3 regions of the Rhodopseudomonas sp. BAL398 genome follow, and region 2 is predicted to be linked to each of the others. Evidence: predicted binding sites of a transcription regulator. Region 2 holds the regulator's gene; each other region holds the start of a gene.
The links. The regulator LexA, encoded in region 2, represses DNA repair genes until DNA is damaged. The targets are predictions, from matches to a motif close to TGTTCNNNNTGTGTTCNG.
Positions count from the first base shown of each region.

Region 1: a site for LexA is predicted at 1,523-1,540, ahead of RBJ75_RS11295 (ImuA family protein). Genes of this name have one in related genera too.
Region 3: a site for LexA is predicted at 1,995-2,012, ahead of RBJ75_RS16180 (PA0069 family radical SAM protein). Genes of this name have one in related genera too.

Region 1 is NZ_CP133111.1:2,356,665-2,360,873, reverse strand. It holds gene RBJ75_RS11300 (glycerate kinase) at 100-1,377, opposite strand; gene RBJ75_RS11295 (ImuA family protein) at 1,601-2,407, shown strand; gene RBJ75_RS11290 (Y-family DNA polymerase) at 2,298-3,887, shown strand; gene RBJ75_RS11285 (error-prone DNA polymerase) at 4,017-4,209, shown strand, end outside.
Region 2 is NZ_CP133111.1:1,315,071-1,319,279, reverse strand. It holds gene RBJ75_RS06285 (ComEC/Rec2 family competence protein) at 1-1,300, shown strand, start outside; gene lexA (transcriptional repressor LexA) at 1,313-2,023, opposite strand; gene glp (gephyrin-like molybdotransferase Glp) at 2,190-3,401, opposite strand; gene RBJ75_RS06270 (hypothetical protein) at 3,625-3,999, shown strand; gene RBJ75_RS06265 (acyl-CoA thioesterase) at 4,050-4,209, opposite strand, start outside.
Region 3 is NZ_CP133111.1:3,423,486-3,427,694, reverse strand. It holds gene RBJ75_RS16200 (CoA-transferase) at 1-76, shown strand, start outside; gene RBJ75_RS16195 (hypothetical protein) at 85-234, opposite strand; gene RBJ75_RS16190 (helix-turn-helix domain-containing GNAT family N-acetyltransferase) at 234-1,160, opposite strand; gene RBJ75_RS16185 (glycosyl transferase) at 1,271-1,834, opposite strand; gene RBJ75_RS16180 (PA0069 family radical SAM protein) at 2,034-3,194, shown strand; gene RBJ75_RS16175 (ribonuclease HII) at 3,453-4,178, shown strand.

The DNA of each region.
Region 1 (4,209 bases), 1.0 Mb from region 2:
TAGTGCTGCTCCGCAGAACCGGGACCCCGCTTCGCTGTCAGGCAAAGCGCTTCATTGCCGCCACAGCGGGGCACGCATGTTTCGCAGCGGCACCGGCCATCAAATCAAAATCACCCTGATATCGTTGACATTGGTCAGCGTCGGTCCGCTGAGCAAAAGATCGCCGGTGGCGGCGAAGAATGCGGTGGCGTCGTTATTGGCGAGATGGGCGGCGGGGTCGAGGCCGAGCGAATTGATTTTCGCAAATGTCGCGTCGTCGATGATGGCGCCGGCCGGATCGCTGGCGCTGCCGGCGCCGCCATCGGCGCCGTCGGTGTCGGCGGCCAGCGCGGCGATTCCGGGCGTGTCCTTCAGATGCATCGCCAGCGCCAGCGCATATTCCTGATTGGGGCCGCCGTGGCCGGTGCCACGCACCGTCACCGTTAGCTCGCCGCCCGACATGATCGCCAGCCGCTGGCCGTCGGCGCGCGCCTGCAGCGCGATCCGGGCGTGCGCGGCGGCGACATCGCGGGCCTCGCCTTCGAGATCGGCGCCGAGATCGACGATGGTGTAGCCGGCGTCGCAGGCCAGCTTGATCGCGGCATCGAGCGATTGTCGCGGCCGCGCGATCAGTTCGAACCGCGCGCGGGCGAAGGCGGCGTCGCCGGGCTTGCAGCTTTCATTGCCGGGATCGTCGAGCGCGCGGCGGATCGCGTCGTCGACGTACAATCCGTAATGCGCCACGATGGCGCGGGCATCCTCCAGCGTGGTGGGATCCGGCACGGTCGGGCCGGAGGCGATTGCCGAGGGCTCGTCGCGCGGCACGTCGGAGATCGCCAGGGTGACGATCTCGGCGCGCTGGCCGGCGCGGGCGAGCCGACCGCCCTTGATCCGCGACAGATGTTTGCGCACGGTGTTGACCTCGCCGATCGGCGCGCCGGAGCGCAGCAGCGCCTTCGTCAACTCCTGCTTCTGCGCGAAGGACACGCCCGCGACCGGCGCGATCCAGTTTGCCGAGCCGCCGCCTGACAGCAGCACCAGCAGCAGATCGTCGGCGCCGGCTTCCTGCGCCAGCGCCAGGCTGGCTTCGGCGCCGCGCAATCCGGCCGCATCCGGCACCGGATGGCCGGCCTCGATCACCTCAATACGCCGGGTCGGCACGCGATGGCCATGGCGGGTGGTGGCGATGCCGACCAGCCGCGATGGTTCGAGCCCGAGATCGTCGAGATAATGCCGTTCGGCGGCGGCCGCCATCGCGGCGGCGCCCTTGCCGGCGGCGAGGCAGATCACCCGGCCGCGCGGCGCCGGGGGCAGATGCGGGCCGAGCACATGGTCGGGATGCGCGGCGGCGACGGCGGCGTCGAACATCGCGCGCAGCAATTGGCGTTGGTCAGTCATGGCGCTTTATGCCGGGCTTGGCCGCCGCCAGCAAGCCGCGGGCGATCGCGCGGCGCCGCGCGCCAGGGCGAAGATGTTGATTCAGCTCGGCAAAAAATCTGGCTCGCGATGCCGATTGACTCTGCGGCCGGGGTTAGCTTTATATTAGAACATACCATGAACAAATGAGCCGGAAGCAGGTTCACCCAAACCTGTGACGGCAGACAATTCAAAGGAGCGGCGCATGATGAGCGCACGCCTGAGCGCGCTTGCGGATTTGCGCGGCGATATTGAGCGGATCGAGAGCAACAGCGAGGCGCAGCAGCTGCGCCGGGTGGCGCTGGGCCATGCCGAGGCCGATGCCGCGCTGCAGGGCGGGCTGGCGCGGGGCGCGCTGCACGAGGTGTTCGCCGAGGCCGGCCGGCATGGCGCGGCGGCGACCGGCTTCGTCGCCGGCCTGGCGCGGCGGATCGGCACGCGGCCGCTGCTATGGGTGCGGCAGGATTTCGCCGAGCGCGAATCCGGCGCGCTGTCGCCGAACGGCTTTGGCGAACTCGGTCTCGATCCGCGTCTGCTGGTCACCGTGCACGCGCCCGATGCCGAAGCCGCGCTGCGCGCCGCCGCCGATGCGCTGGCCTGCGACGCGCTGGGCTGCGTGGTGCTCGAGATCTGGGGCGAGAGCCGGCATCTCGATCTGGTCGCCTCGCGCAAGCTGACGCTGGCGGCGCGCGGCTCCGGCGTCACCGGCCTGGTGCTGCGGGTGGCGGCGACGCCGCTGCCGTCCAGCGCCGAGACCCGATGGATCGTGCGCGCGGCGCATTCGCCGCCGCGGCCCGGCACGCCGCCCTGGCAACAGATCTGGGGCGCGCCGGTGCTGGAGACCGCGCTGGTGCGCAATCGTCATGGCCCGAACGGCCGCTGGATCATGGAATGGAAGTGTGATGAGTGCCTTTTCCGTGACGCGCCGGCGCATCCTCAGCCTGTGGCTGCCGCGCCTGCCGACCGACCGCCTGCGGCGGCTGCAATCGCATGGCAACGCCGCGCCGGTTAGCGCGGCGAGCCCTCCGTGGATCGTCGTCGCCAAACACAATAACGCGCTGCAGGTCGTGGCGCTGGATCACGCCGCCTCCGTGATCGGGCTTGCTATCGGCGTGCCGCTCGCCAATGCGCGGGCGATCTGCCCCGAGCTGCAGGTGTTCGACGCCGACGATTCTGCCGATGCGCGCACGCGCGATCATATCGCCGATTGGTGCGACCGCTTCACCCCGCTGGTGGCGCTGGATGGTCCGGACGGCTTGCTGCTCGATATCACCGGCTGCGCCCATCTGTTCGGCGGCGAGGCCGCGCTGCTGCGGATGCTATGCACGGCGCTGACCGCGCAGGGCTTTGCGGTCAGCGCGGCGATCGCCTCGACCTCGGTATGCGCCCGCACCCTTAGCCGCGCGCGTCATGGCCATATCGTCCCCGATGGCGATGAGGCCATGGCGGTGGCGCCGCTGCCGGTGGCGGCGCTCGGCGTCGATGCGGCGATCGTCGGCGGGCTGCGCCGCGCCGGGTTGAAGAGCATCGGCGACGTCGCGTCGCGCGCCCGCCACGAGATCACCGCGCGGTTCGGCGCCGCCTTCACCGCGCGGCTGGAGCAGGCGCTGGGGCAAAGCGAGGCGCCGATCTCGCCGCGCCAGCCGCTGCCGGACTACATCGTGGAAAAACGCTTCGCCGAGCCCATCGCCACCGACGGCGTGATCGTCGCGACGCTGTCTGGTCTGGCGCAGATGCTGGTCGCCGCGATGGACCGCCAGGGCAAGGGCGCGCGGCGCTTGCAGGCCAGTTTCTTCCGCACCGACGGCGCGGTACGCACCATCGCGGTCGACACCGGCCAGCCGGTCACCAAGGCGGCGATGATCGACCGGCTGTTCGCCGAGCGGCTCGCCGCCATCGCCGACCCGCTCGATCCCGGCTTCGGCTTCGATCTGATCCGGCTGTCCGCCAGCCGCACCGAGATCGTGGTGCAGCAGCAAAGCGATCTCGACGCCCATGTGCACGACAATGATGAGCTGGCGGCGTTGCTCGACCGCCTCGCGGCGCGGCTCGGCCCCCGCCGCGTCGTGGTGCATCTGCCGCAGGACACCCACATTCCGGAGCGCGCCGCGCTGGCGCTGTCGGCGCAGCGGCATCTGACCGCCGCCGCGCAGGCGGTGTGGCCGGCGCGCATCGCCGACGAACCGCCGCTGCGGCCGCTGCGGCTGTTCGAACATCCGGAGCCGATCCAGGTGATCGCCGGGGTACCGGACGGCCCGCCGGCGCAATTCCGCTGGCGCCGCGCCCACCACGCGGTGGTGCGCGCCGAAGGCCCCGAGCGCGTCGCGATGGAATGGTGGCGCGCCGACGGCGCGGCGTTGACCCGCGATTACTTCCGCGTCGAGGACGAGACCGGGTTGCGGTTCTGGCTGTATCGCGACGGCCTCTACGGCCGCGAGGTCGAGGCATCCGCCGGCCAGCCGAACTGGTTCATGCACGGGCTGTTCGCATGAGCACTCCCTCAACGTCATTGCGAGGAGCGAAGCGACGAAGCAATCCAGGAGCGTCGTGCACTGAGCCCCTGGATTGCTTCGCTACGCTCGCAATGACGAATTGAACTGCTCATATTTGAGGAGGCTTATATGAGCGCCCCGGCCTATGCGGAGATCGGCGTCACCACCAATTTCTCCTTCCTGCGCGGTGGTTCGCATCCGCAGGACTATGTCCACGAGGCCGCCGTGCTGGGGCTGGCCGCGATCGGCATCGCCGACCGCAACACGCTGGCCGGCGTGGTCCGCGCCTACAAGGCGCTCGACGATCCCGAACTCCAATCCA
Region 2 (4,209 bases):
GACGGTGACGTTTCCGATCAAGAAAGCGGCTGCCGCGGCGGCGCTGGCGGCCGCGGCGTTCTATCTGCTGCTGTCCGGCGCCGAGGTGGCGACGCAGCGCTCGTTTTTGATGACCGCCGTGGTGCTGATCGCCGTGATGGTCGATCGCCGCGCCATCACCTTCCGGACGCTGGCGGTGGCCGCGTTAGTGGTGCTGCTGATCGCGCCGGAAGCCCTGGTGCATCCGAGCTTCCAGATGTCGTTCGCCGCCACGTTGGGGCTGGTGGCGCTGGTCCAGATTGGGATGCCGGCGCTGTTGGCCGCGCCCGACCACTCGGCGACCGCGCGCGCGGCGCTGTGGGGCGGCCGCGAGATCGCCATGCTGGCGCTGGCGTCGCTGGTCGCGGGCCTGGCCACCACGCCCTATGCGGCGTTTCACTTCCACCGCGCCACCCCCTATGGGGTGCTGGCCAATCTGGCGGCAATGCCCGTGGTCTCGGCCCTGGTGATGCCGGCGGGCCTGCTGGGGCTGGTGGCGATGCCGTTCGGCTTCGACGGCGTGTTCTGGCGGCTGATGGAAATCGGCATCGACTGGATGATCGTGGTGGCGCAATGGGTCGCGGCACTGCCCGGCGCGATCGGCCGGGTCGCGGCGTTCGGCACCGGAGCGCTCCTGCTCGCCACCATCGGGATGATTGCGCTCGCCCTGTTGCGCACGCCGCTGCGCTTTGCCGGTGCGCTGGCGATCGCCGTGGCGGCGGGCTGGGCGCTGCTGAAGCCGCAGCCTGCGATGCGGGTGTCGGATGACGGCCGGCAAGTCGCGGTACGGGGCGCCGACGGCCGGCTACGGCTGATGCAGAGCGGCAACGACGCCTTCCTGCTCAAGGAATGGCTGGCGGCGGATGGCGATTCGCGCCAGGGCGGCGATGGGTCGCTGACGCAAGACGTATCCTGCGACGCCGACGGCTGCGTCACGGCGCTGGCGGACGGCGCGCTGGTGGCGCTGGCGAAGCGCCCGGAGGCGCTGGACGATGATTGCACGCGCGCGGCCGTGATCGTCAGCGCGCTGCCTGCGCCGGACGATTGCGCGGCGCGGCTGATCGGTCCGGAGCAATGGCGCCGCGGCGGCGCGCTGGCCTTGCGGCGCGGCCGCGATGGGGGCGATGGATGGGCAATCGACGCGGTCCGCCCGCGCGGCACCGATCGGCCCTGGGCGCCGGCCGATCCGAACGCCACGACGGCCCGGATCAGCACTTCGTCGCGGGGCGCGGCGCCGGTCGACGCAACGCCCGCGCCAACCGATCAGCGCGACACCGACTGAGCGCGAACAGCCTCAGTATTTACGATACAGCCCGACCAGCTTGCCCTGAATCCGCACCCGGTTCGGCGGCAGGATCCGAACTTCGTAGGAGGCGTTGGCTGGCTCCAGCGCGATCGAGGCGCCGCGTCGGCGGAACCGCTTCAGCGTGGCTTCCTCCTCGTCGATCAGCGCCACCACGATGTCGCCGGTCTCGGCACTCTCATGGCGCTGGATCAGCGCCATGTCGCCGTCGAGGATGCCGGCATCGACCATCGAATCGCCGCGCACTTCCAGCGCGTAGTGCTCGCCGGCGCCGAGCATGTCGGGCGGCACGCTGATGGTGTGGCTGCGGGTCTGCAACGCCTCGATCGGCGTGCCGGCGGCGATCCGGCCCATCACCGGCACCGAGACGTTGCGGCTGGAATCATCCTCGGCGGGGTTGGAGCTGGCGGGGCGAACCTTGCCCAGATTGCCTTCGATTACGCTCGGAGTGAAGCCGCGACGGCCGTTGCCGCCGGGATTGATGCCCATCTCCGGCAACTTGATGACTTCGATGGCGCGGGCGCGATTGGGCAGCCGGCGGATGAAGCCGCGCTCTTCCAGCGCGGTGATCAGCCGGTGAATGCCGGATTTGGAGCGTAAATCCAGCGCATCCTTCATCTCGTCGAACGAGGGGGGGACGCCGGCTTCCTTCAGCCGCTCGTTGATGAATCGCAGCAATTCATATTGTTTGCGCGTGAGCATCTCGACCAATCCCCAGTCTGTCGCCGCATGTTCCGCAAGGCGCCACAAGAGCCCCCAAATGCAGATTGCCAGAACCGCACGGCCAGAAACAAATCATGAACGAACACTATATGTTCCATATGTGTTCTGCAACCCCATAATTTGCCGGTAACAATTTGAGCTTTTGCTACAAGGGGAGCTTCAGGATGGTACAGGCCGAACCGGCGCTGGCCGCCGGGGCGAATGGTGAACGGATCACCAGGGCCTGCGCCGCGGCGAGCTTGCCCAGCAGCGAGGAATCCTGGCGTTGCACCGGCGTCGCCAGCAATTGTCCGTCCGGGTCGATCTCGAGCCGGGCGCGGACATAGTCCTGGCGCTGGTCATTGGCGGGAAGGTCGCCGCCAAGCTTGGCCGGCTGGGGTACGTGGTGCACCTCGTGGCGTCCCGCCAGCGCCCGGATCAGCGGCACCATGAACAGGAAGGCGCAGACATAGGACGACACCGGATTGCCGGGCAGGCCGATCACCGCCATCGCCCCGCGCCGGCCATGCATCATCGGTTTGCCCGGCCGCATTGCGATCTTCCAGAATGCCAGATCGACGCCTTCGGCCTCCAGCGCGCGTTTGACCATGTCGTGGTCGCCGGCCGAGGCGCCGCCGGTGGTGACCAACAGATCGGCGCCGGCATCGCGTGCCCGCCGGATCGCCGAGGTGGTGGCCTCCATCGTATCGGCGGCGATGCCGAGATCGGTGATCTCGGCGCCCTCATCACGCGCCAATGCCCGCAGCGCATAGCCGTTGGAATAGACGATCTGTCCAGGACCCGGCTCGGTGCCCGGCATCACCAATTCGTCGCCGGTGGCGAGCATCGCCACCAATGGGCGCCGATGCACCGGCAGCATCGGATGGTTCATCCCGGCGGCCAGCGATAGATCACGGTCGCTGAGCCTGGTTCCGCGGCGCAGCAGCACCTGGCCCGTCTCAAAATCGATTCCGGCCGGGCGGATATGCCGGCCGGGCTGCGCCGCTTCGGTGATGGTGACGATGTCGCCGTCGCGCAGCGTGTCTTCCTGGATCACCACCGTGTCGGCGCCGGCGGGGATCACCCCGCCCGTGAAGATCCGCAGCGCCTCGCCGTCACGCAGTGCCACATCGGCCGGCCGGCCGGCCGCGACCTCGCCGATCACCCGCAGCCTGGCGCCGGCGGTGGCGACATCCGCCGCCCGCACCGCATAGCCGTCCATCGCCGACATCGGCTGTGGCGGCTGGGTCCGCAGGGCGGCAAGATCGCGCGCCAGAACCCGGCGATGCGCGGTGTCGAGCGCGACGCTTTCCTCGGGCAGCGGCAGCGCGCCGTCGAGCACCGCCGACAGGGCGTCGGCAACCGGCATCAGGGCCATGTCAGTCTCCGGTTTGGATTCGCGCGCCTGCGGGACGATGGTGTGGGGCGCGGTAACGCGGTGTCCGGCTTATGTCGATGCCGCACTTTGCGCAAGGCGCCGCGCGCTGATGGTGAGGCGGTCGCGCATCCCCAACGAAATCATTATTGTGATCGGCGCGTGCCCCCTCTAGCAGCGTCACGGCGGCTGTTGAAACTCTCGGGCAAAGATTGGGAGCGCATAGATGCAGGACAATTTTGCGAAGTGGCTGTTTCGGATCGTCGCCACCCTCGGGGCGATCGGTTTTATCACCGCCTATTCGATCCGGCACGACTGGAGCAAGGGCGCCATGCCGAGCTTCAGCGATGATTATCGCCCGCCGGAAAGCAGCGCGCCGCCCAGCGCCGCGACGGCGCCTGTCGCCGCACCCGCGGCGGCGCCTCGCGCCGCAAGCGCCGCCGCGCCAGCGGACGTGGCGGCGTCGCCGAATGCCGGCACGGCGCCTGCCGCAACGTCCAGTGCCGGCGGTCAGGGCCAAGCCCCGTGCCAGCCGATCGGACGCACCGCCAAGGGCGAATTGGTCTATTCGATGGATTGCCAGCGTCTGCCGACCCCATAACAGGGGGGCTTGATACCAGGACGCCAGCCGCGCTGCGGCCGATCGGACACTCAGTCAGGCGCATGGTCCGTGGGCGGCACCGCGACCATCGCTGGCAGATAGATGTCGTTGAACGCCGGCGGCAGCCGACGCGGCTTGCCGCTGCTGATCTCGATGCAGACCAATTCCCAGCGGCCGCGCATCACCGTGGCGCGATCGCGCGGCCGGATC
Region 3 (4,209 bases), 2.1 Mb from region 2:
CGGTCGGGTGACCGACGAATTGGCCGAGACCTATCCGCAATTCGCCGGCGCATTGGCGGCGGATCGCGCCGCCTGACGCGGCGCTCAGCGGCGGCGAAACAGACGCGCCAGCCATCGGCGCAATGCTTGCCGCGCCACGCCACAGGCCTCCGCGCGCAGGCGCCTCGCATTGGCCTTGTGAAACGCGAGCAATTCCGCGGTGACGCGCAGCGCAGGCTGGCGTCGCGCCGCCATTACAGTTTCAACTCCCAGGTCTCGCCGACCAGGTCCTGACCGAAACTGCGATGCGGCTCGGTGGCGACCAGTTCAAAGCCTGAGTTCCGATAGATCTGTCGCGCGGCGATCAGGATGCTCTGGGTCCATAGCGTGATGCCGCGATAGCCGCATTGCCGGGCAAAGCCGATGCATTCGCCGACCAGCCTTTGCCCGAGCCCGTGGCCGCGGCCGGCCGGATCGACCAGCAGCAGCCGCAGCTTGGCGATCTGATCGCTGTGTCGGACCAGGAACACCGAGCCGACCGGCGCGCCATCGAGCTCGGCGATCCAGCTGCGCTCGCGCGAGGCGTCGAACGAGGCCAGGAAGGTCGAAGCCAGCTGCGCCACCAGCGCCTCGAACGAGGCGTCGAAGCCATATTCGGCGGCGTAGAGCGCGCCGTGGCTTTGCACCACCCAGCCGATATCGCCGGGCCGGGGCGGGCGCAGCGTGATGGCTGGCGGCTGCGGCGGCGCGCCAAGCAGCCGCTCGATCGTCGCCATTGCCTGAATCAGCTGGGCGCGGTCGCCCGCGCCCAGCCCGCGTAGCATGGCGGCGACCTCCTGCTCCATGGCGCGCGTCAGCTTGGACAAGGCGGCGCGGCCCTTGGCGGTCAGCGCTAGGAGATATTGCCGGCGGTCGGCTGGTGACGCGGCTCGCACGATCAGGCCGGCTTCGTCGAAATTCTGGATGATCCGGCTGAGATAGCCGGGATCGAGCCCGAGCCCGGCGCCGATCGCCTTCGCGGTCGGCCGCTCCCGCTGCGCCAGCTCATACAGGATGCGCGCCTCGGTCAGCGAATAGGGACTGTGCACCAGATGCTGTTCCAGCACGCCGACCTTGGCGGTGTAGAACCGGTTGAAGGCGCGGACCGCCGCGACGGTCGGGTCAGAAACGTGCTGCAACATCGGCTCACCTCTATACTTGCCAATATCAACTAAATGGTTGACTTTGGCAAGTGTATTGGCGCGCACGCTATCCGGCTTGCAGTGTCCGGCTTAAGGCGAGGGCGGCAGAGTCAGGCGACGACGATACGGCTGCGCAGCATGGTGCGCGAGGAGCGGCCGAGCTGGCGCAGCAGCCGGGTCTCGGAGCGGCGGCCGTCGTGGCCGCCGAGACGGTCATAATGCTCGCGGGCGATCAGCAGGCCCTGCTCGGTGCCGGGGCCGAGGACGGCGCGGCGCAGCAGCGCCAGGCCGTCGCGCCAGCTCGTTTCGGCGTAGGGCGAGCGGGCATAGCGGAAGATCCCGGCGCGCGGCGTGCCGCTGGCCGAGACCCGCTGAATGAACTGGGTGGTCTCCTCGATCCAGCCGGAATCCAGCACCGCGCCGGCTTGCAGAAACATCAGCCATGGCGACCGGGACTGCCGCGCGCCAGCCGCCATCGCCGCGCTGCGCGAACCCTCGAAGGCGAGAAAATGGCACCCGGCGACGTCGGCGACCCGCGCGATCACATCGCCGCCGCCGCGGTCGACCAACACGACGTCGCTGACCACGCCGGCCGCGGCTCCGGGCACCAGCGCCGCCAGCGTGGCGACGGCGTCGCGTTCGATGCCTTCGGTGGGAATGATGACGCTCAACATCGCGACTGGCGATCCTCTCACGACGAACCGCCGCACCGTTATCACTTTGCCCCGATGAAATCAGCCGGGAATTGCCGGTTTTGTCGCGCAACGGGGGTTTTGGCGTCGTTGCGCGCCAAGCGCCCGGCGATGCCGGCCCGGCTGTGGAATGGCGAATTTATGTTCTTGATTTGTTCTCGCGACTCGCTATCTTCGAACCATGAGCAGAGCATCCATTGCCCTCAAGCACCCGCCGGTCACGACGCCCTCCGAGCCGGCGGGTGCGCCTTCACCCTTTCCGGCGCTCGAGGTCGCGATCGACCGCGAGCGCCGCCGCGGCCGCGGCGCGCAGTCCAATGCCAGCGGCCGGTTCGAGGCCGAGGCCCGGGTGGCGTTCGACGATGGCTGGCAGAGCCTCGACGAATTGCCGCCGTTCAAGACCACAGTGGCGCTCGACACCGCGCGAAAAGTGATCACCCGCAACGACTCGCCCGACATCGGCTTCGACCGCTCGATCAATCCCTATCGCGGCTGCGAGCATGGCTGCGTCTATTGCTTCGCCCGGCCGACCCATGCCTATCTCGGCCTGTCGCCGGGGCTGGATTTCGAATCCAAGCTGTTCGCCAGGCCGGACGCGCCGGCGCTGCTGGAGAAGGAGCTGGCGGCGCAGAATTACGAGCCGAAAATGATCGCGATCGGCACCAATACCGATCCGTATCAGCCGATCGAGCGCGACCGCAACATCATGCGCGGCATTTTGGAAGTGCTGGAGCGGGCGTCGCATCCGGTCGGCATCGTCACCAAATCGGCGCTGGTCACCCGCGACATCGACATTCTGGCCCGGATGGCCAAGCGCAACCTCGCCAAGGTGGCGATCTCGGTGACCTCGCTCGATCCCAAACTGGCCCGCAGCATGGAGCCGCGCGCCTCGACGCCGGCCAAGCGGCTGGAGGCACTGCGGCAATTGGCGCAGGCCGGGATTCCCACCACCGTGATGGTGGCGCCGGTGATCCCGGCGCTGAACGACGCTGAGATCGAGCGGATTCTCGACGCCGCGGCCCATGCCGGGGTCAAGGAAGCCAGCTATGTGCTGCTGCGGCTGCCGCTCGAGGTCCGCGACCTGTTCCGCGAATGGCTGATGGCCAATTATCCCGACCGCTATCGCCACGTCTTCACTTTGATCCGCGAGATGCGCGACGGCCGCGATTATGACTCGCAATGGGGCACGCGGATGAAGGGCACCGGGCCGATGGCCTGGATGATCGGCCGCCGCTTCGAAATCGCCTGCGCCAAGCTCGGACTCAACAAGCGGCGCTCGAAACTGACCACCGATCATTTTGCCCGGCCGGAACGCAGCGGCCAGCAGCTCAGCTTGTTTTGAAAGCAAATTTTTCGCGAGGACCATAGGCACCCGTGTCCCGGGCGCGATGCGGCATGCAGTGCCGCTTCGCAGAACCGGGACCCCGCTTCGCTGCCGGGCAACGCGTCTCAGCGCCGCTAAGTGCGCCACGCCGCCAGGGCGGCGCGTTGCGCCGCATCCGGGGAACGCGATTCTTGTCCGAATGGCGGGGGTCTGAATAACGGGCACGGCGGCGAATTTCCGGTTGCGGATGCCGCGGCCGGCCCGCAGCATCCCGGCATGATTCGGGATCAGGACAAAACGCCGGCCAAGCTCGGCAAGGGCGTCATCGCGGTGGCGCCGCCGAGCTTTCGGCGCGAACGGGCGCTGCTCAAGCGCGGGGTGTGGCCGGTGGCCGGCTGCGACGAGGCCGGGCGCGGCCCGTTGGCAGGACCCGTGGTGGCCGCCGCCGTGGTGCTCGATCCCAAGCGCATCCCCAAGGGCCTCGACGATTCCAAGCGGCTCACCGCGGAGAAGCGCGAGGCGCTGTTCGAGCAGATCTGCGTCACCGCCTCGGTCGCGGTGGCCTATGCGTCCCCGGCGCGAATCGATCGCGACAATATTTTGCGCGCCTCGCTGTGGGCGCTGGCCCGCGCGGTCCATGCGCTGCCCGACCGCCCACAGCACGTGCTGGTCGACGGCCGCGACCGGCTCGAGGTGAGTTGCGATTGTGACGCCGTGATCGGCGGCGACGCCCTGGTGCTGTCGATCGCCGCGGCCTCGATCATCGCCAAAGTGTCGCGCGACCGGCTGATGTGCCGTTTGGCGCAGGATTGTCCGGGCTATGGTTTCGAGCAGCACAAGGGCTATGGCGTGCCCGGTCATCTCGAGGCGCTGGCCCGGCTCGGCCCCAGCGTGCATCATCGCCGCCTGTTCGCGCCGGTCGCCGCGGCGCGGGAGCGCCACGCAGCGCTGGCCACGCGCATCGATGCGGACCCCAATCGCGCGATCGAACCGGCGCTCTGAGGGGGCGCCGCCGGTGCAAGCCGGTTGCCTG